Phenylobacterium zucineum HLK1: one gene and its partner. The protein of the gene in region 2 interacts with the protein of the main gene of each other region in a pairwise test. Links are inferred from orthologs where the notes say so. Each region holds a gene or a part of one and is shown on either strand. Other genes may lie near its edges. The genes, in order: clpS and PHZ_RS17860.

What was found.
Region 1: the proteins of PHZ_RS17860 (region 2) and clpS interact in binary tests that used the Escherichia coli proteins (3 or more experiments, as listed by UniProt). The link is inferred for Phenylobacterium zucineum HLK1 from one-to-one orthologs.

What each region holds. Positions count from the first base shown.
Region 1 is NC_011144.1:1,473,208-1,483,925, reverse strand. Bases 1-2,732 are described here. They hold clpS (ATP-dependent Clp protease adapter ClpS), read left to right. Parts: upstream 1-1,067; coding sequence 1,068-1,397; downstream 1,398-2,732. Other genes in these bases: clpA (ATP-dependent Clp protease ATP-binding subunit ClpA), read left to right, coding at 1,404-2,732; PHZ_RS07190 (DNA polymerase IV), read left to right, coding at 1-922. Also shown: more of clpA, read left to right, coding at 2,733-3,719; PHZ_RS07175 (HIT family protein), read right to left, coding at 3,793-4,227; PHZ_RS23550 (GNAT family N-acetyltransferase), read right to left, coding at 4,263-5,426; PHZ_RS23545 (glycerophosphodiester phosphodiesterase), read right to left, coding at 5,423-6,169; PHZ_RS07160 (RidA family protein), read right to left, coding at 6,166-6,627; PHZ_RS07155 (phasin family protein), read right to left, coding at 6,729-7,163; PHZ_RS07150 (D-alanyl-D-alanine carboxypeptidase), read left to right, coding at 7,426-8,679; PHZ_RS07145 (J domain-containing protein), read right to left, coding at 8,741-9,160; PHZ_RS07140 (division plane positioning ATPase MipZ), read right to left, coding at 9,165-9,998; panC (pantoate--beta-alanine ligase), read left to right, coding at 10,139-10,718. UniProt on the Escherichia coli protein: Involved in the modulation of the specificity of the ClpAP-mediated ATP-dependent protein degradation.
Region 2 is NC_011144.1:3,652,902-3,663,791, reverse strand. The notes cover bases 5,553-8,456. They hold PHZ_RS17860 (Dps family protein), read right to left. Parts: upstream 7,269-8,456; coding sequence 6,837-7,268; downstream 5,553-6,836. Other genes in these bases: PHZ_RS23490 (APC family permease), read right to left, coding at 8,181-8,456; PHZ_RS23495 (SAM-dependent methyltransferase), read right to left, coding at 7,606-8,184; PHZ_RS17855 (DUF2061 domain-containing protein), read right to left, coding at 7,289-7,528; PHZ_RS17865 (erythromycin esterase family protein), read left to right, coding at 5,553-6,829. Outside these bases: PHZ_RS17910 (chemotaxis protein CheW), read right to left, coding at 1-573; PHZ_RS17905 (response regulator), read left to right, coding at 932-1,318; PHZ_RS17900 (hypothetical protein), read left to right, coding at 1,320-1,667; PHZ_RS17895 (response regulator), read left to right, coding at 1,693-2,268; PHZ_RS17890 (hypothetical protein), read left to right, coding at 2,278-2,745; PHZ_RS17885 (usg protein), read right to left, coding at 2,761-3,033; PHZ_RS17880 (hypothetical protein), read right to left, coding at 3,166-3,537; PHZ_RS17875 (nicotinate phosphoribosyltransferase), read right to left, coding at 3,550-4,827; PHZ_RS17870 (NUDIX domain-containing protein), read right to left, coding at 4,824-5,393; more of PHZ_RS17865, read left to right, coding at 5,474-5,552; more of PHZ_RS23490, read right to left, coding at 8,457-9,512; PHZ_RS17840 (alpha-ketoglutarate-dependent dioxygenase AlkB), read left to right, coding at 9,683-10,273; PHZ_RS17835 (YceI family protein), read left to right, coding at 10,387-10,890.

The DNA of each region.
Region 1 (10,718 bases), 2.2 Mb from region 2 along the record:
CATCCTGGGCCTGGCGGGCGAGCTCACCCCGCTGATCCAGAACCTGTCGCTGGACGAGGCGTGGATGGACCTGTCCGGCACCGAGCGCCTGCACGGCGCCCCGCCGGCCGTGACGCTGGCCAGGCTGCAGGCGCGCATCGAGGCCGAGACCGGCCTGACCGTCTCGATCGGCCTCGCCCCCAACAAGTTCCTGGCGAAGATCGCCTCCGACCTCGACAAGCCCCGCGGCTTCTCGGTGATCGGGGGGAAGTCGGCGCAGGCCTTCCTCGCGCCGAAGCCGGTCTCGATCCTGCCGGGCGTGGGCCCCGCCATGGCCGCCTCGCTCGAGAAGGCCGGCTACCGCACGGTCGGCGACCTGGCCCGGGCCGACGCGAAGGCCCTGGCCGAGCGCTGGGGCGCCCATGGCCTGCGCCTTTCGCAGCTGGCCCACGGCCAGGATGCGCGCACCGTCAATCCGAACGAGGCGCGCAAGGGGATCAGCGCCGAGACCACCTTCAACGAGGACCTATCGGGGCTCGCCGACCTCGAGGACCAGCTCGCGCCGCTGTGCGACAAGGTCGCGCGCAAGGCCCGGGCCGACGGCGTGGCGGGGCGCGTGGTGACGCTGAAGCTGCGAACCACCGACTTCCGGATCGTCACCCGCCGGCGGACCCTGCCCGTCGCCACCCAGACCGCCAAGACGCTGTTCGCGGTCGGCCGGGAGCTGCTGGCCAAGGAAGCGACGGGGCGGCCCTGGCGGCTGATCGGCATCGGCGTCGCCGACCTGGTGGACGCCGAGACCGCCACCGCCGACTTCTTCGCCGAGGCCGAGCGCCGGGCCCTGGCCGGCGAGAAGACCCTGGACGTGCTGCGCGCCAGGTTCGGCAAGGATGCGGTGACTTCGGGCAGGATGCTCAAGGCCAAGGCGCTCAACGAAGAGTGATCGCAGGCCCCAACCCCGGGTGGCGGAGCCGCTCCGGTCTGGGGCCGTTCACCCCCGGCGTGACGATTCGACCCTTCCAAATGACCGCATCTTCCATATCTAATCGAAGTGGACGCATCCTCGGCGACCACAGGAGATCGAAGGCATGAGCGAACGCAAGGAAGGTGACTCCGGCGCCGGCGTTCGGTCAGCGGTGATCACCCAGACGAAGCCGAAGACGCAGAAGCCCGCGATGTACCGGGTTCTGCTTTTGAACGACGACTACACGCCGATGGAATTCGTCGTGTACGTACTTGAGCAGTTCTTCAATAAGTCGCGCGAAGACGCGACTCGCATAATGCTACATGTCCATCAACACGGCGTGGGTGTGTGCGGAGTCTACACATACGAAGTGGCGGAAACAAAAGTGGCCCAGGTCGTTGATACGGCGCGGCGGCACCAACATCCGCTGCAATGCACCATGGAAAAGGATTAAGGCCCTTTGCCTTCATTTTCGCGCCAGCTCGAAGAGTCCCTGCACCGCGCGGTCGCCTACGCCAACCAGCGTAAGCATGAATACGCCACCCTGGAGCACCTGCTGCTCTCTCTCGTGGACGACGAGGACGCCGCCGGCGTCATGCGCGCCTGCGACGTGGACCTGGGCGCGCTGCGCACCACCCTGACCAACTACGTCGACAACGAGCTCCGCTCGCTGGTCGTGGACGACGGCGAGGACGCCAAGCCCACCGCCGGCTTCCAGCGCGTGATCCAGCGCGCGGTGATCCACGTCCAGTCCTCGGGCCGCGAGGAGGTGACCGGCGCCAACGTGCTGGTGGCCATCTTCTCCGAGCGCGAGAGCCACGCCGCCTACTTCCTGCAGGAGCAGGACATGACGCGGTACGACGCGGTGAACTACATCGCCCACGGCATCGCCAAGAAGGCCGGCGCCACCGAGGCCAAGCCGGTGAAGGGCGCCGAGGACGACGAGAAGCCCCAGGTCAAGACCGGCGGCGAGGCGCTCGAGGCCTACTGCATCAACCTCAACGAGAAGGCCAAGCAGGGGAAGGTCGACCCGCTGATCGGCCGGATGGCCGAGGTCGAGCGCTGCATCCAGATCCTGTGCCGGCGCACCAAGAACAACCCGCTGCTGGTGGGCGACCCCGGCGTCGGCAAGACCGCCATCGCCGAGGGGCTGGCGCGCAAGATCGTCAACAAGCAGGTCCCCGAGGTCCTGGCGAACGCGACCATCTTCTCGCTCGACATGGGCGCGCTGCTGGCCGGCACGCGCTACCGCGGCGACTTCGAGGAACGCGTGAAGCAGGTCGTCAAGGAGCTGGAGAACCACCCCGACGCGGTCCTGTTCATCGACGAGATCCACACGGTGATCGGCGCCGGCGCCACCTCGGGCGGGGCCATGGACGCCTCGAACCTGCTGAAGCCGGCGCTGGCCTCGGGCACGCTGCGCTGCATGGGCTCGACGACTTACAAGGAGTTCCGCCAGCACTTCGAGAAGGACCGGGCCCTCGTCCGGCGCTTCCAGAAGATCGACGTGAACGAGCCGACGATCGACGACACGATCAAGATCCTGAAGGGGCTGAAGTCCTACTACGAGGAGTTCCACAAGCTCCGGTACACGAACGACGCCATCAAGGCGGCGGTGGAGCTGTCGGCGAAGTACATCACCGACCGCAAGCTGCCCGACAAGGCGATCGACATCATCGACGAGGCCGGCGCCTCGCAGATGCTGCTCCCCGAGGGCAGGCGGAAGAAGACCCTGGGCGTGAAGGAGGTCGAGGCGGTCGTCGCCAAGATCGCCCGGATCCCGCCCAAGTCGGTGTCGAAGTCCGACACCGAAGCGCTGAAGCAGCTGGAAGGCGACCTGAAGCGCGCGGTCTACGGCCAGGACGAGGCCATCGAGCAGCTGTCCGCCGCCATGAAGATGGCCCGGGCCGGCCTGCGCGACGCGAACAAGCCGATCGGCTGCTACCTGTTCACGGGCCCGACCGGCACCGGCAAGACCGAGACCGCCCGCCAGCTGGCCGGCACCCTCGGCATCGAGCTGCTGCGGTTCGACATGTCGGAGTACATGGAGCGCCACACGGTCAGCCGCCTGATCGGCGCGCCTCCCGGCTACGTCGGCTTCGACCAAGGGGGTCTGCTGACCGACGCGGTCGACCAGCATCCGCACGCCGTGGTCCTGCTGGACGAGATCGAGAAGGCTCACCCGGACGTCTACAACATCCTCCTGCAGGTCATGGACCACGGTCAGCTGACCGACTCCAACGGCAAGAAGATCGACTTCCGCAACGTGGTCCTGATCATGACCACCAACGCCGGCGCCGCCGACGCCCAGCGCAACGCCATCGGCTTCGGCCGCGGCAAGCAGGACGACGAGGTGGAAGAGGCGCTGAAGCGGCAGTTCACGCCCGAGTTCCGCAACCGCCTCGACGCGATCGTGCACTTCCACGCGCTGACGCCCGAGATCATCCGGCAGGTGGTGCTCAAGTTCGTCATGCAGCTGGAGGCCCAGCTGGCGGACCGGCACGTCACCATCGAGACGGACGACGAGGCCGCCGACTGGCTGGCCAAGAACGGCTTCGACGAGCTCTACGGCGCCCGGCCGCTGGCCCGGGTCATCCAGGAGAACATCAAGAAGCCCCTGGCCGACGAGATCCTGTTCGGCCGGCTCACCAAGGGCGGCCACGTCAAGGTGGTGCTCAAGGACGGCAAGCTGGCGTTCGAGATCGAGGGCCAGACCCGCGAACCCGGCGCCCCGGTGGTCGAGAAGCCCGCCGAGGAGACCGAGCCGGTCGACTGAGCGGCGGTCTACGAGGAAAAGCGAAGGGCCCCGGAGAGCGATCGCAGAGAGCGATCTCCGGGGCCTTGTCGCGTCAGCTGATCTTCGCCGAGATCTGCTCGGCCAGCGCCTTCAGCTCATCCATGTCGGCCATGCCGCCCGAGGCGTGGCGGCCCACCGGCACGCCTTCCCAGCGCGGGATGATGTGGACGTGCAGGTGGTAGATCGTCTGGCCCGCCGGCGCGCCGTTGAACTGGGTGATCACCAGGCCGTCGGGGTTCAGCGCGGCCCGCACCGCCTTGGCCACCCGCTGGACGCCCAGGATCAGGTGGGAGAGGCGTTCGGGCTCCTCCTCCAGCAGATTGCGCGCCGTCGTGTGCTTGGGGATCACCAGCGTGTGCCCCCTGGACTGCGGGAAGACATCCATGAACGAGAAGACGTGCTCGTCCTCGAACACCCGGGCGCAGGCCATCTCGCCGCGCAGGATCTTCGCGAAGATGTTGTCGGGGTCGTAGGCGCCGTCCAGCATGGGTCACTCCTGATCAACCCAGCGCTCGTAGCAAATCAGCCGCCCTGCCGGAACGGCGAGAACTCCTCGGCGAGCCATTCGATCTCCTCCTCCACGCCCGCCCGCTCCTGCTCGAGGAAGCGCTCGACGGGTCCGCGGAGCGCGGGATCGGCGATGTAGTGGGCCGAGTAGACCGGCGTGGGCAGGTAGCCGCGGGCGATCTTGTGCTGGCCCTGGGCCCCGGCCTCGACCCTCTCGAGGCCCTGCGCGATGGCCCACTCGATGGCCTGGTAGTAGCAGAGCTCGAAGTGCAGGAAGGGGATCTCCTCCACGCAGCCCCAGTGGCGGCCGTAGAGGCAGTCGTCGCCGATCAGGTTCAGGGCGCCCGCGACCCAGCGCCCCTCGCGCCGGGCCATGACCAGCAGCACCCGGTCGGCCATCCGCTCGCCCAGCAGCGAGAAGAACGGGCGCGTCAGGTACGGCCGGCCCCACTTGCGCGAGCCGGTGTCCATGTAGAAGCCGAAGAAGGCGTCCCAGTGCTCTTCCGTGAGGTCGCCGCCGGTGAGGCGGACGATCTCCACCGGCGCCTGCGCCTCGCGTCGCTCGCGGCGGATCGTCTTGCGCCGGCCGGACGACAGCGCGCCCAGGAAGTCCTCGAAGTCGCGGTAGCCGCGGTTCCGCCAGTGGTACTGCTGGCCCTCGCGCAGCCCCAGGCCCTGGTCGCCCATCCAGCGCCACTCCGCCTCGGTCGGGAAGTTCACGTGCAGCGACGAGGCGCCGTACCGCTCGCAGACCGTCAGCGCCCCGCCCAGCAGGAGCGCCCTCGCCTCGCCCGCCGGGACGTCGGGGCGGACCAGCAGCCGCGGCCCCGTCGCCGGGGTGAAGGGCGCAGCCGACAGCAGCTTGGGATAGTAGCTCCCGCCGGCGCGCTCGTAGGCGTCGGCCCAGGCGTGATCGAAGACGTACTCTCCCTGGCTGTGGGACTTCAGGTACAGCGGCATGACCGCCGCCACCCTCCCCGCCTCGTCCTCCACCGACAGGTGGTGCGGTCCCCAGCCCTGGCGCTCGACGGCGCATCCGGCCGCCTCGAGCGCGTCCAGGAAGTCGTAGTGGATGAAGGGATTGCCGAGGTGCGCGGGGTTCCTGGCGCAGGCGTCCCAAGCCTCGCGGCCGATGTCGGCGATGCGGCGGGAGACGTTCACCGCCGGCTTCAGGCTCACGCCCTGAACCCCTCGAAGATCAGGTTGTCGCAGCCGTCCTTCACCGCCTCCCACTGCTCGGGCTCGCGGACGGTCCAGGCGATCACCGGCATTCCCTCGGCCCGCAGGCGGGCGGCGTTCTCGCTGGGCAGCATGTCGAGACCCAGAGCGAGGAAATGCGGCCGGGCGATGGCCACGTGTTCCAGCCCGGCGAAGGCCCGCCGCAGCTCGGGCGGCATCTCCTTGCGGTCCTTGTAGGAATAGCTGTCCAGGCCCCGCAGGACGCCGGGATAGCGCTCGGCGAACCAGGCGTGGGAATAGGGATTGAAGCCGATCACGCAGAGCGGACCGTTGTGGTCGGCGATCACCTCGTGCACCCGCCGCTCCAGCGGGCCCACCTCGCCCGGCGGGGTCTTCAGCTCGACGTGGACCATGGCGCGGTGGCCGACGATGGCCAGGGTCTCGAGCAGCGTGGGGATCTTCTCGTCCGAGCCCTTCAGGCGCAGGTCGGCGAGGTCGGCGGCCGACAGGTCCCGGACCCGGCCGGGCCGGCCGGTCATCCGCTCCAGCGTCTCGTCGTGGAAGACCACCGCCTCGCCGTCGGCGCTGAGCTGGACGTCCAGCTCGATGCCGTAGCCGGCGGCGCAGGCCGCCTGGAACGCAGAGAGCGAGTTCTCGGGCGGCCCGTCGGGGCTCCAGAGCCCCCGGTGCGCGATCGGCGGGTGGAAGAGAAGGTCCCAGGCCTCGCCGAAGCGCGATCTCACGACAGCTGCACCACCGCGTCGACCTCGACGGCGAAGTTGAGCGGCAGGCGGTAGACGCCCACGGCCGAGCGGGCGTGCCGGCCAGCATCGCCGAGCACCTCGACCATCAGGTCCGAGCACCCGTTCACCACCTGGGGGATGTCGAAGAAGTCCGGGCCGGCCTGCACGAAGCCGCCCAGCTTCACCACCCGGCGCACTCTGCCGAGGTCGCCGTCGCAGGCCGCCTTCATCTGGGCCAGCAGGTTGATCCCGCACAGCCGCGCGGCGCGCTTGGCGGTCTCGGCGTCCACGTCCTCGCCGACGACGCCCTTGATCCCGCCCGAGGCGTCGACCGAGACCTGCCCCGAGATATGGACGAGGTCGCCGACGCGGACGAACGGAACGTAGTTGGCCACCGGGGCGGTGGGCTGCGGAAGGGTGATGCCCAGCTCGGCCAGGCGCTGTTCGATGTTCGACATGGCCGAACCTCTAGCGCCCGCCCGCCCATGAGAAAAGGGCATGAGAAAAGGGCCGGTCCCTTGCGGGCCGGCCCTCGTCTCGATCGAACTCGCGGATGGTCCTAGCGGACGGCCTGCAGCTTCTCGACGGCGGCGGTCATCCGCTCGTTGAGCGGCTTCATCGATTCCTTCATCGAGGCCGACACCGTCTCGGTCATCTTGCCCATCTCGGCCATGTAGGTCTCGAGGGCGGTCTTGGCGAAGGCGGACTGCAGCTCCATCACTTCCTGGACGCTCTTGGCGCCGGCGAGCGAGCGGGCCGCGTTCACCTGGTTGTCGAAGGCGCTCTTGGAGAAGGCCATCGCCTGCGCGCCCAGGGCTTCGGCGCCCTTGGTGGCGGCGGTCACCGAGGCGACCACGGCTTCCAGGTTCTGCTTGGAGTGGGCGTTCATCTCGTTCAGCGCGGCCAGGGTCTTCTCGACGCCGTCCTTGAAGGCGACGTTGCTGGCGGTGGTGAACTGTTCGACGGTGGTCTTAGCGGCTTCGGCGGCGGCCATGGGGCGAACTCCTGACGAATGGGGAGGAAGCGGACTTGCGAGGCGCAATGCCCCAACGGAAACGTAGGCTCTTGTCCCATGTTGCAGTGCAGCAGTCAAGGAAATTGTGCAGCGCACAATGACCGTCTGCACACGTCCTGCGCAGGCGCGGCAATTCGTCCTTTCAACATCTGTTTACTCTGCATCAAGGCTACGGCTGTCATGGTAGGCAGCTCACGGCGGCGCCGTAGCCGCCCCAACGCTTTGATTCGACGGACGAAGCATGTTCCAGCACGCCCGCCGCCTTGTGCTTTCCCTGGGTCTTGCCGCCGCCGCGGCGTTCGGCGCGATGGCGCCCCCTGCGCAGGCGCAGATCCCCTATCAGATGCTCGCGCAGACCTCGTCGAAGTACGCGGCCATCGTCGTGGACGCGAAGACGGGCGAGGTTCTGTACGAGAACCGGGCCGACAGCCCCCGGTACCCGGCGTCGATCACCAAGGTCATGACGCTGTACCTGACCTTCGAGGCGCTGGCCTCGGGCAAGATCGACCTGGACGACCGGGTCGTCTTCTCGCCGCGCGCGGCGGCCCAGCCGCCGACGAAGCTGGGCGTGCGGGCCGGCGACTCCATCTCGGTGGACGAGGCCATGAAGGCCCTTGCCACCAAGTCGGCCAACGACGCGGCCGTCGCCCTCGCCGAGAAGCTGGCGGGCACCGAGCAGCGCTTCGCTGCGCTGATGACCCTGCGGGCGCGCGAGCTCGGCATGACCGACACCAACTTCGCCAACGCCTCGGGCCTGCCCGACAGCCGCCAGGTCTCGACGGCGCGTGACATCGCGATCCTGTCGCGGGCGGTGATGCGGGACTACCCGCAGTACTACAAGCTGTTCAGCCTCCAGTATTTCAACTTCCGCGGCCAGACGATGCGCAACCACAATGGCCTGCTGCACCGGATGGACGGCGTCGACGGGCTGAAGACCGGCTTCATCAACGCCTCGGGCTTCAACCTGGCCGCGTCGGCCGTGCGCGACGGCCGCCGCCTCATCGCGGTGGTCCTGGGCGGCCCCACCAGCCGCGCCCGGGACAACAACGCCGAGAGCCTGCTGCTGACCGGCTTCGAGGTCCTGGACCGCCGCGCTCGCGGCGAGGACATCCAGGTGGCCCAGAGCTTCTTCGAGTCCCCGATGACGGGCGGCCGCGTTCAGCCGCAGACCGCCCAGGGCGACGAGGACAGCATGAAGATCGTGCTCGCCTCGACCGCTCCGCCGATCCGCGCCTCGAAGGTCGAGATCGTCGAGAAGGGCAAGTGGACGGTCCAGGTCGGGTCGTTCTCGAGCCGGTCCGACGCCAAGGAGCAGCTCTCCATCGTCGAGAAGCGCTTCGGCAAGCACTTCGGCAAGGCCAAGGGCGTCGCCGAGAAGTCCGGCGGCAAGTACCGCTCGCGCTTCTCCGGCTTCTCGGAGAAGGCCGCCAAGGACGCCTGCCGGGCGCTGAAAGCCAAGAAGCAGCCCTGCATGGTCCTGCCGCCCAGGGCGTGAGCGGGACCTGAATGGAGAGAGGAAAAGGCCCCAGGCTCGCCCGGGGCCTTTTTCTGTGGGGTCAGCGGCCCAGCAGCCGGTCCCGGGCGACGTTGAGCTGGGCCGCCAGGCCCGCCGTGCCGCCCTTGTCGGGGTGGGCCAGGCGCATCAGCCGGGTGTAGGCCGCCTGGATCTCGGCCGGAGAAGCGCCCTCCTCCACCCCCAGGATCCGGCGAGCCTCGGCGGCGGACATGCGGGCCGACGGCGCGGGCGCCGCGCCCGTGCGGCGCGTCGAGACCGCGAAGCCCAGCCCCACGACCACCAGCACGATCGCCAGGCCCCAGCCGCCGCGGACGCCCGCGTAGGCGGCGCCGGCGAAGCAGACCACCGCCGCCGCGGCCGACAGGAACCGCCACTCGCGGCGCTTCAGGACGGGCTTGCCGCGCGATGCGAAGAGGAACAGGCCCAGGAGCAGGAACCCCAGGGCGAGATAGCCGAGCATCCGGCTATTCCGCCGCCATCCTCTCGCTCTCGTCCAGACCCGTGAAGCCGAGCGCGCTCATCAGCGCCCGCAGTTCCTGCCGCGCGGCCACGTGCTGCAGCGACATGGCCACGGGGCGGATCGCCGGCGACAGGTCTGCCACCGTCAGGCCGAACGGGAAGAGCTCGCGGTAGATCACCCGGTCGCGCAGGCCGGGGCCGACGCGGAAGCCGACCTTGCGGGAAAGCGCCGTGACCCGCTCGTCCAGGCGCTTGCGGTTGCGGGCTTCGGTCGGGGCCAGACGGTTGCGCAGCACCACCCAGTCGATCTGCTTGCCGGTGCGGGTCGCCCGCTCCTTGCGGCTGTTCCACACGGTCTCGGAATAGAGGCTGTGGCGCTTCAGCTCGAGCGTCACCGGGTCGACCTGACCCAGCATGTCGAAGTCGACGAAGCTGTCGTTCATCGGGGTGACGATGAGGTCGGCGAGGCCGTGAGCGGCCCGGCTGATCGCCGTGTCGCTGCCGGGCGTGTCGATCAGCACAAAGTCAGCCTCCCCCGCCACCTCGGCGAAGGCGGCCTCGAAGCGCGCGAGCTGCTCGGCGTCGGGCGCCTTGGCCAGCGCGTCCCCCGCCGAGCTGATGGCGTGCTCGACCGGCATGGGCGCCTCGGCCCCGTTCGCCGCCAGCCAGGCGCGACGGTTCGCGAAGAACCGGCCCAGGGTCTGCTGGCGCAGATCCAGGTCGAGCACCGCGACCTTCGCTCCGCCGTGCAGCAGCGCGGTCGCGATGTGGATGGCGATGGTGGACTTGCCCGCACCGCCCTTTTCGTTGCCGACCACGATAACGCTGGCCTGGCCCATGCCCCTCAGCTCCCACAGCCCAAGAGTCGTTAACCGACTCACCTATGCTACGTGAGCCCGCGCCGCCGAGCGCCGTCAACGCGCGGATCATCGCGGGCTGTGGATGGACTTGGGCCCCGCCCCTCGCCATAAGCCCGGCCATGCCGCTGCCGATCGTCCGCACCGTCGCCGAGCTCCGCGCCCGGGTCGCCGCCTGGAAGGCCGGCGGAGAGCGGGTAGGCTTCGTCCCCACCATGGGCGCGCTGCACGAGGGCCACCTGTCGCTGGTGCGCCTGGCCCGGACCAGGGCGCAGCGGGTGGTGGCGAGCGTATTCGTCAATCCGACCCAGTTCGCCCCGAACGAGGACTTCGACGCCTACCCCCGGGACGAGGCGCGCGACGCCGCCCTCCTGGCGAGCGCCGGCTGCGACCTGCTGTTCGCCCCGACCCTGGCCGAGATGTACCCCGAGGGCTTCGCGACCACCGTCACCGTGGCCGGCGTCTCAGAGCCGCTGGACGGTCAGGCGCGGCCGGGCCACTTCACGGGCGTCGCCACCGTGGTGACCAAGCTGCTCAACCAGGTCCAGGCCGACGTCGCGGTCTTCGGCGAGAAGGACTACCAGCAGCTCCAGGTGATCCGGCGCCTGGTCCGCGACCTCGACATGCCCGTGGAGATCGTGGGCGGCCCGACCGCGCGGGCCGACGACGGCCTCGCCCTCTCCTCGCGCAACGCCTACCTCG
Region 2 (10,890 bases):
GCGAACCGCGGCCAGCAGCCGGTCCGTGTCGGCGCGGGCGAACAGGCCGCCCAGCCGCGCGTCGTCCCGCAGGCGGGCCAGCGACATCTCGGCCGCGGCGTCCAGCGTCGCGTCGCCGCCCAGCTGTTCGATCAGGCTGCGGGCGTCCTTCGCCGCCGGCTGCGGCGCCTCGGCCGTCGGCGCGGCGGCGGCCGGTTCATCCCCTGCGGCGGTCTCCATGACCGCCTCCAGGCGGCCGATGAGGGCGCTGTCGTCGCCTTCCGGCTCGGCGCCCGTGGACGCGAGCGCATCCACCAGCGAGCGGATCAGGTCCACCGTGTCGAGAACCGCGGAGACGGCGGTCGGCGTCACCGGCACGACGCCGTCCCGGAAGCCGCCGAGCACGTTCTCGGCCGCATGCGCGACCGTCTGCAGGCGCATCAGGCCCAGGAACCCGCACGTGCCCTTGATGGTGTGGATGAGCCGGAAGATGCCGCTCAGGGTCTCGGGGTCGTCGGGCTGCTGCTCGAAGCGCACGAGTTCGCTGTCCAGCGCTTCGAGGCCCTCCCGGGTCTCCGCGATGAAGTCGCTCACCAGATCGTCCAAAGCCGCCCCCGCTGGAATCACAGCCTTCCCGGTGTCCCAAAGCGAGGCTGAAGCGGTTAACGGAAGCCTAATCCGGAAGTAAAAGTGGCGGTGAAATGAAGATATCGCGCGGGACGCGTACCGATTTCACGTGGAAGCGCGCGAGCACCATCGGTCTAGTTCATCGATTGCGAGGCTGATGATGCGCCTGTAGAGCTGACAAATGCTCTTCAGGTGCAATTTGATAACTGAAACGGGACGGGTGCGACCCACACTTATAAGTAATGTTACCGTTTATTAGTCACTTTGCGAGACTCGTTTGCAGGACAGGCGCCCCAGTGGCGACGGCTCACAGCGAGGGACGCGGATGGCGGTCGACAAATCGATGAACGTGCTGGTGGTCGACGACTACAAGACGATGATCCGGATCATGCGCGGCCTGCTGGAGCAGCTCGGCTTCCGGAACGTCGACGACGCCACCGACGGCCCGACCGCGCTCGAGAAGATCAAGCACAAGGACTACGGGCTGATCCTGTCGGACTGGAACATGCAGCCCATGACCGGCTACGACCTGCTGAAGGCCGTCCGCGCCGAGCCGCGGACGAAGGACGTGCCGTTCGTGATGGTCACGGCCGAGGCCAAGACCGAGAACGTCATCGCCGCCCGCCAGGCCGGCGTGAACAACTACATCATCAAGCCCTTCAACCTCGCGGTGTTGAAGCAGAAGCTCACGACCGTCTTCGGGGAGCTCTGACATGGCGGAGGCCGAGGCGCGCGCGATCATCGCCAACGTCCGCCGCGAGATCGAGGAGGCCGCCGACGCCATGCTGGCCGCCGCCGAGAAGGGTCTGAAGGACGTGCAGGCGGCGCGCGACGGCGACGCCTCGGCGCTCGACGGCCTGGAGCGGATGCTCTGCGCCATCCTCGAGGCCTGCGCCTTCCAGGACCTGACGGGCCAGCGGCTCGCCAAGCTGGACGCGATGATCGGCGATGTCGCCCTCGGCCGGTCGGAAGGCGACCCCCTGTTGAACGGCCCGGCCCTGGCGGGCGAGGGGCTGGACCAGGCCGCGGCCGACGCCCTGATGGATTTCGACAAGCCCTAAGGACCGGACCCCCGCAGGCGGATGAATGAGGATGCTGTCGTCGTCGACTCGCCTGGATCTGCGGAAGGCCAAGGTCCTGCTGGTGGACGACAATCCCCAGTCGCTGGAGCTGATGAGCCAGGTGCTCGTGGGCTTCCGGGTGGGGCGGATCGCCACCTGCCGTTCGGCCGAGGAGGCGCGCGAGACGGTCGCCGCGGTCGCCTACGACCTGATCATCATCGACGGGGAGATGCCTGAGGAGGACGGGATCTCGCTGGCCCGGCACATCCGCAGCCAGCGCGAGGCGCCGAACTTCACGGCCCCGATCGTGGTGGTCAGCGGCCACACGCCGGTCGAGAAGGTGACCACCGCCCGCGACGCCGGCGCGAACTTCGTGGTCAAGAAGCCGATCGCGCCCGGCGTGCTGCTCAGCCGCATCGAATGGCTGGCCCGCAACTCGCGCCAGTTCGTCACCACCCAGTCCTATTGCGGACCCGACCGCCGGTTCAAGAACCAGCCCCTCCCGGGCGACGTCGCCGAGCGGCGGTCGGACGCGATCGCGCTGACCGCCAACCCTGAACGGGCCATGTCCCAGGACGAGGTCGATTCGCTTTTTGGCTAGGAGCCGCCGATGACCGTGGCCCGCATCTTCACGCCCGAGAACCGGCTGGCGAAGATCCTCGAGGCGATCCAGGCGCCGACGGCGGCCGAGCTGATCGCCGACGCCGAGAGCCGCGTCGAGGCGCTGGGGGACGCGATCCGGACCTACGTCGCCGAGAAGCTGGAGGAGATCCGCGCCTTCGCCGAGCAGAGCGAGGACGTGCTCTTCGCCGAGTGCCGGACCCTGGGCGAGACGGCGATGAACGTCGCCGAGGTGGCCGGCGCGGCGGGCCTCGAGGCCGTGGGCGAGGTGGCGCGGGGGATCAGCGCCATGGTCGACAACCTGATCTCCAGCGGCGTCTGGCACACCGACGCCCTGCGCCTGCATCTCGACGCGCTGGCCCTGGTCAACGCCTCGGGCGGCGGGATGACGCCCGAGAACGAGGTGATCCTGATGCGCCTGCGGGGCATGCGCGAGGCGGTGGGCGTGGTCGAGTAGACCGCCCCGGGCCGCCTAGTGCAGCCGGAACTCGGCGCCGATGGCCTTGAGCTCGGCCGGCCGGATCAGCTTCTGGTGGCCGACCGTCACCTTGAACAGCGGGCCCTCCAGGCTGGTCTCCCAGAAGCCCAGGAACTTCTTCAGCACCGGGAATTCCGGGAAGACGTCGTAGTCCTGCCAAATGTAGCTCTGCAGCAGGGCCGGATGGTCGGGCAGCCGGTAGAGGATCTCCGCCGTGGTCAGCCCATAGCCTTCGAGCTGCTTCCGGAATTCGGGCGACGCTTGCATCACGCGACCTCGTCACTGTGGATCCGAGCGCCGGCGCATCGCCGTGCGCACCACGAGGATATGCGTGATTCTGGTGAAAGTTCCGCTAATTCAAATTGTTAGCACTCAGCATACGGAGCTGCTGCCAAGCGCTCAGGGCCGGAACAGCCGCGGCTCCAGCCTGACCCTGACCGGGGCGTCCAGCGGCCGCCAGCCGTGCTGCCGGATCACGTCGTTGCTCTCGACCGCCCGCCGGCCGTCCGCCAGCGACCAGGTGATGTGATAGGTCGAGCCGTCGGGCCGGTCGGTGGTCCCGGCGATGCGCACCACCATCGCCTGCACGCCCCGGCCGTCGTCGGCCTCGCCGACGATCTCGCCGGACGTTTCGGTCGGCAGCGCGGGCTCCGTCGGCTCGAAGGCCAGGGTCACGTGGTCGGCCACCGCCCGCGCGTACCTCGCCGGGAAGCGCGCCAGCAGCGCCTCGCGCTCGCCGCGGTCCAGGGCCCAGCCGACATAGACGCCCATCGCCGCCGCCTCCTAGACGACGGGCCGCCGGGCCATGTGGCCCTCGGTCCCGAACACGCGCTTGTAGCGCTCCACCTCGGCCGGATCGCCGGTCGCCTTCTCGGGATTGTCCGACAGCTTCACCGCCGGGCGACCGCCCGCCTCTGTCACCTTGCACACCAGCGAGATCGCCTTCAGCCCGGGCGCCTCGGCGCAGCCTTCCAGGTCGTTGGTCAGCCGGGTGCCCCAGCCGAAGCTGACGCCGACCCGGCCGTGGAAGCGGGCGTGGAGCTGCTCGATCCGGTCGACGGTCAAGGCGTCGGAGAAGACCAGCGTCTTCTCGCGCGGATCGCGGCCCATCGCCCCCCACCAGTCGATCAGGGCCTCGCCGGCCTCCAGGGGCGGGGCCGAGTCGGGCCGCACGCCGGCCCAGTCCGCGACCCAGTCCGGCGCCTCGCGGAAGAACGCCGCCGATCCGAAGGTGTCGGGCAGGACGATGCGCAGCGGCTGCGGGTAGAGCTGCGCCCATTCCTCCAGCACGCGGTAGGGCGCGCGCTTCAGGGCCGCGTCGTCCGGGGCGAGGGCGGCCAGCACCATCGGCAGCTCGTGGCCGTTGGTGCCGACCGCGGGCATGTCCAGCGTCCGGGCCAGCAGGACGTTGCTGGTGCCGCGGAAGGCCGGCCCCAGCCGCTCGCGCAGCACCTCCAGGCAGGTGCGCTGCCAGGCCAGGCTGTGCCGCCGGCGGGTGCCGAAGTCGCTGAGGGCCAGGCCGGGGAGCGCCGCCAGCCGCTCGGCCTTGGCCTCGAGTCGTCCGAGGGCGCAGCGGTAGAGGGTCTCGCGACCCGCCCCTCCCGGCGCCTCGCCCAGGGCGTTCACGACCCGGCGCGCCCGCAGGGCGGTGACGACCGCCAGGGCGGGGATCTCCCACAGCGTCGTCTCGGCCCAGGTCCCGTGAAACGCCAGCGCGATCTGCCCGTCCCGCGCCTCCAGCGCGTACTCGGGCAGGCGCAGGCCCGCGAGCCAGGCCAGGAAGTCGGGGGCGAAGAGGTCGCGGCGGCCGTAGATCTCGGCGGCGCCCAGCCAGGCGAGCTCGTCCGCGGCGAACCTCAGGCTGCGGACATGGTCCAGCTCTTCCCGCAGCTCGGAGAGGTCGATCTCGTCCGCGATCCGGACGCTGCGGCTGCGGTTGACCAGCGAGAAGACCACCGGCACGTCCGCGTGCCGGCGCCAGATCAGCTGCAGCATCAGGAGCTTGTAGAGGTCGGTGTCCAGCAGCGAGCCCACCGCCGGCCGGTCGGGCGCGCGGTTCATGGCTCGAACAGCTCCGGCCGGCGCACCTTCAGGGCCAGGATCAGGGCCAGGGTCTTCAGGTCCTCGATCCGCCGCTGCTCGACCCAGGTCCAGAGCTGGGCCAGCGGGACCTCCTCGACGGTGATGTGCTCCTGCTCCTCGGCAAGGCCGCCGCCGTCCCCGACCCGGTCGGCCGTGGAATAGGCCGCCAGGAACAGGTCGATCCGTTCGCTGGAGACGCCGGGGGAGGAGAACGGCGAGCCCACCGCCTCCAGCCGGCCGAGCTTCACGCCCGCCTCCTCCAGGGCCTCGCGGGTCGCCGTCTCCTCGGCGTCCTCGTTCTCGACCATGCCGGCGGGCGCCTCGAGGAGCTCGGGCGGCCCGCCCGCCCAGATCACCGGCGGCCGGGGCAGGTTGACCATAAGGGCGCATCGCCGCTCGGGGTCGTACGGCAGCACGGCGGCGGCCCGCCCGTGGTGCTCGATCTCGCGGGTGAACGTGCTTCCGTCCGGGGCGGCGAGGGTGGCCAGCATCAGGGTGGAATAGCCCTGGTGGATCGTCTCGACCTTGCGAAGTTCGACCGGCATCCGCGCTCCTGGCTCCTGTCTCGCCCTGCGGAACCGCCGGCGCGGCCCGCGGTTGCGACAGCTCAAGGACGGAGGCCGGCATGCCTGACATTGATCGCCGCGTCGAGGAGGCGAGAGACGTGCGCGGAGGCGCCTCAGCCCTGATCGCAGCCAGGGCAGAACCCCTGCCGGAGATCGACGATCCGGCCTTCGGGCGCCTGTTCGACCGCTTCGGCGACGCCCGCATCGTGCTGCTGGGCGAGGCTAGCCACGGCACATCCGAGTTCTACCGCGCCCGGGCGTCCATAACCCGCTGGCTGATCGAACAGCGCGGCTTCAACGTGGTGGCGCTGGAGGCCGACTGGCCGGACGCGCGGGTGCTGGACGCGCGGGTCCGCCACCGTAAGCGCCCGGCGGGGGCGAAGGACGCCTTCACCCGCTTCCCGACCTGGATGTGGCGCAACCGCGAGTTCGACCGATTCCTGGAATGGCTCGCCGACCACAACCGCTTCCGCAGCCCCCGGCGGCAGGCGGGGATCTACGGCCTCGACCTCTACAACCTGTCGGGCTCGATGCGGGCGGTGATCGACTACCTGGACCGCGAGGACCCCGAGGCGGCGCGGGTCGCCCGCGACCGCTACGGCTGCCTCACCCCCTGGGCCGACGAGCCGGCGGCCTACGGACGGATGACGGTGTCGGGACGCTACGCCGGCTGCGAGGGGCCAGTGACCGCCATGCTGTCCGAGATGCTGGCCCGCCGCCTCGACGGCGCGGCCGAGGACGAGGAGGCCCTGCTGGACGCCACCCAGAGCGCGCGTCTGGTGCGCGACGCCGAGCGCTACTACCGGGTCATGTACTACGGCGGCGCCGAGAGCTGGAATCTGCGCGACACCCACATGTTCGAGACGCTGGAGGCGCTGCTGGCCGCCAAGGGGCCCGACGCCCGGGCGGTGGTCTGGGCCCACAACTCCCACATCGGCGACGCCCGGGCGACCGACATGGGCGCGGTGCGCGACGAGCTGAACATCGGCCAACTCTGCCGGGAGCGGTGGGGCGACGAGGCGCGGCTGATCGGTTTCGGGACCCACGCGGGGACGGTCGCCTGCGCGAGCGACTGGGACGAGCCGATGGAGGTCAAGGCGGTGCGCCCGTCGCTGGAGGGCAGCCTCGAGCGGCTGGCGCACGAGGCCGGCGTGAAGCGGTTCCTCCTCGACCTGCGGCCCGGCGTCCACGACGACGTCCGCGCGGCCCTGGCCGAGCCGCGGCTGGAGCGGTTCATCGGGGTGATCTACCGGCCCGAGACCGAGCGCTTGAGCCACTATGTCGAGGCGCGGCCGGCCCAGCAGTTCGACGCCTACGTCTGGTTCGACGAAACCGCCGCGGTCGCCCCGCTGCCGGCCCGGATCCGCGAGGACCACGAGGCGGGCGACGAGGAGACCTGGCCGTTCGGGCTCTAGCCCGTCCTCAGCCCAGCGAGGCGCGCAGCATCCAGGCGTGCTTCTCGTGCGCCTCGATGCGGTCGTCGATGACCGCGGCGGTCACGTCGTCGGCGCCCTCGCGGGCGGCGCGGGCGGTCTTGATCAGCGCCTCGTGGTCGGCCAGCAGCTCGCGCAGCATGCCGTCGGCGTCCTTCTCCGGGTCGCCATCCCGGATGGACGAGAGGTTGCCGAAGGTTCGGTAGCCCTGCGGCGCGAGCTCGCCCAGCGCCCGGATGCGCTCGGCGACCGTGTCGATCGCCTGCCACATCTCGGTGTACTGCTCCATGAACATGCCGTGCAGGGCGTGGAAGTTCGGCCCCCGCACGTTCCAGTGGTAGCCGTGGGTCTTCAGATAGACGGCGTAGGTGTCGGCGAGCAGCTTGGACAGGCCCGCGGCGGCGTTTTCCTTGTCGGCCATGGTGGTCTCCCTTCGCATGTTCAGGCCCGCGCCGAACCCGCCAGGCGGGGGGTCGTTCCCTCCCTGGCTTCCTGGGTCCGGGCCGGCGCGAATTTCATCCACGCCCGCTCGTGTACGGCGAAGGCGATGGTCTGGAATATGGGCTCGATCAGACCGACCGCGAGCGCCGCGCGCCAGTTCTGGGTCAGCGCATAGGCGACGGCGATCGCCACGATCATGTGGGTCACGGACCAGCTGGCGGTCTTCATGGCGAAGCGCATGACAGGCGTCCTTATTGCGAACGGTTCTTAATATAGCCCTCGCCGATCAAAACGCAATTATCGAAAGAAAGTTTCTTTCACCGGCCTCTTTCCGGCACCGTCCAGCGGTAGATGACGCCGCCGCCGGGGGTCTGCACCGTCTGCTCCGGCGCCCAGTCGCCCATCGGGAAGGCGTGGCTGACGATCCGCGTGCCGGGCTTCAGCTCGAGCAGCCGGGGCGCCAGCTTCTCGTTCAGGCTGGGCAGCAGGTAGAGCGTGATGACCGTGGCGTCGCTGAAGTCGGCCTCGAACAGGTCCTCGTTGCGGAACTTGACCAGCTTGGTGACTCCGGCCGCTTCGGCGTTGGCGTTCGCTTCGGCGATGCGCCGGGGGTCGATGTCGATGCCGACGGCGCGGACCCCGAACTGCCTGGCCGCGGCGATGGGGATGCGGCCGTCGCCGGAGCCCAGGTCGTAGAGCACGTCGCCGGGCCTCACCTCGCCCAGCTTCAGCATGGCGTCGACGGTCTCGTGGGGCGTCGGCACGTAGATCACGTCCGGTCCCCGGGTCGGGGCGGCGGCGGACCTGTCCTGGGCGTTGGCGTCCTGGACGGCGGGGGGCGCCTGGCAGGCGATCAGCGCGAGCGCGGCGGCGAAGGCGTACGCATGGGCTTTCACGAGGTCGTCTCCTCTGTCTTCCGGGTGCGAAGGGGGATGAGCAGGAGGCCGCCGGCGGCCAGCACGGCCAGGCCCAGCAGGGCGCCGCGGCCGGTGTAGGCGAGGCTGGAGTAGAGCAGGTAGGCGTTGGTGACGATGAAGACGCCGGGCAGCAGCGGATAGAGCGGGGTGCGGAACGGCCGATCGGCGTGGGGCTCGATCATCCGCAGCCGGATCAGCGCGACGCCGACCAGCAGGAAGAAGCCCCAGAACACCGGTGCGGTGTACTCGACGGCGAGCTGGAAGCCGTCGCGGGCGAAGGCGCCCAGCCCCACCAGCGCCAGGGCCGCCGCGCCCTGCAGCAGCAGGCCGTTGCGCGGCGTGGCGGCGCGCTCGTCCCAGCGTCCCAGCGCCGCGAGCCGCGGATGGTCGCGCCCCAGCGCCCAGGCGGTGCGCGCGCCGGTGAACACGGTGGCGTTGGCCGAGGTGAGGGCTGCGACCGCCACGAACAGGCTGACCAGCGTCGCGCCGGGGGCGCCGAAGGCCAGCCACATGAGGTCGGCGGCCACGGCGTCCGATCCGGCCACGCCCGCCAGGCCCAGGGCCCGCAGGTAGGCGGCGTTGGCGAGCAGATAGAGGGCGGTGATCAGCAGCAGGCTGGCCACCAGCACCGGGGCCATGCGCCGGCGGGCGTCCTTCAGCTCGGCCGAGACGTAGGCCGCCTCGTTCCAGCCGCCGAAGGTCAGCAGCACGAACACCATCATCAGCCCGAAGGCGGTCGTCTCGGAGGGCGGCGGCGCCGGGGCGGCGGCCGGCGCGATCAGCAGGCCTGCCACGATCACCGCGCAGAGGCCGACGATCTCCGCGAGCGTGAGCCAGGCCTGGGTTCCGGCGCCGGCGCGCACGCCGATCCACTGAACGGCGGTGATCGCGACCACGGCGCCGGCGGCGTAGAGGGCGCTGGAGAACGGCCCCAGGTGCAGGAGCTGGCTCGCATAGTCGCCGAACACGAACGCCAGCAGCGCCACCGACCCCGTCTGGATCACCGCCAGCCGCGCCCAGGCGTAGAGGAAGGCCAGTTTCCGGCCGAAGGCCCGGCCCAGGTAGTGGTAGTCCCCGCCGGCGTGCGGGTAGGCCGACGCCAGCTCGGCGTAGCAGAGGGCGCCCACCAGCGAGATCACCCCGCCCGCCGCCCAGGCCAGCAGCACGCCGGCCGAGCTGTCGGCGGCGCCGGCGACCAGGGACGGGGTTCGGAAGATGCCCGCGCCGACCACGATGCCGACGGTGATCGCCATGGCGTCGCGGACGCCGAGGGTCTCCCGCAGGCCGCCGCTCCCGACCGTCCCCATCCGCATCCGCCCCTTCCGGCCGCGTCGGCTCCGAGGGGGCGAGTTTGGGTGCGGGGAGGCGGGCGGGGTCAACCTCGAATGGCGGGCGCAGGCCCGCCAGCGGTTCACGGCCGCGTGAGCCGGGGCCGCATCTTCCGCCGGCCGCCGGTCGTCCCCACCTGATCGGAACCATGCCCGCCGCCCAGCCCAGCCTGTTCGAGGCCCCGCCCCCCGCGCTTCCCGCGAGGGCGCCCGAGGGGCTCGCCTACCGCCCGGATTTCCTGACGGCGGCCGAGGAGGCGGACCTGCTGGACCGGCTCTCAAGGCTGCCGTTCGAGCCCTTCCAGTTCCGCGGATACGAGGGGCGGCGGCGGGTGGTCTCGTTCGGCTGGCGCTACGACTTCAACGGCCCCGGACTGGTGGAGGCCGAGCCCATGCCCGGCTGGCTGCGGCCCGTCCGCGACCGGGCGGCCGACTTTGCCGGCCTGCCGCCGGAGGCCTTCGGCCACGTGCTGATCAACGAGTACCGCGAAGGCGCCCCGATCGGCTGGCACAAGGACCGTCCGGTGTTCGAGAAGGTGGCCGGGATCTCCCTGGGCGCGCCCTGCGTGATGCGCTTCCGCCGCCGCGCAGGGGAGCGGTTCGAGCGCCTGAACGTCCCCCTGGCGCCGCGCTCGATCTACCTCCTGGACGGGCCGGCGCGCACGGAATGGGAGCACAGCCTGCCCGAGGCCAAGGCCCTCCGCTACTCGATCACCTTCCGCAACCTGCGCGCGCGATAATTTCGGTTCCGGAATCAGTCCTGTCCCGGCCGGGCGCATTATCATCCCGCCGCGGCAGCCCATATCTCGGGACTTCCGTTTTCATAGTCTGAGGAGTCTCGATCTTGAACCGCATGCACCTGTCGCTCGCCGCCGGCGCCGCCGCCCTGCTCGTTTCCGTGGGGGTGGTCCAGGCCCAGGACGGCCTGACCCGCGAGCCGGCCCAGGTCCGCGCCGGGACCTACACCCTCGATCCCGAGCATTCGAAGATCACCTGGTCGGTGAACCACATGGGCTTTTCGACCTACGCCGGCCAGTTCGCGGGCGCGACCGGGACGCTGACCATCGACCCGAAGGCGCCCGAACGCTCGCAGCTGCAGGCGACGGTGAAGATCGACGACGTCGGCTCACTGAACGCCGCCCTCGACAAGCACCTGAAGTCCGCCGACTTCTTCGACGCCGCCAACCACCCGACGGCCACGTTCCGCGCGACCCGCATCGTCCTCACCGACAAGGACGAAGCCGACATCCACGGCCAGCTCACCCTGCGCGGCGTGACCAAGCCCATCGTCATCGAGGCCGAGTTCAACCAGGCCGGGCCGAACCCGATGAACAAGGTCTACACCGTCGGCTTCGAC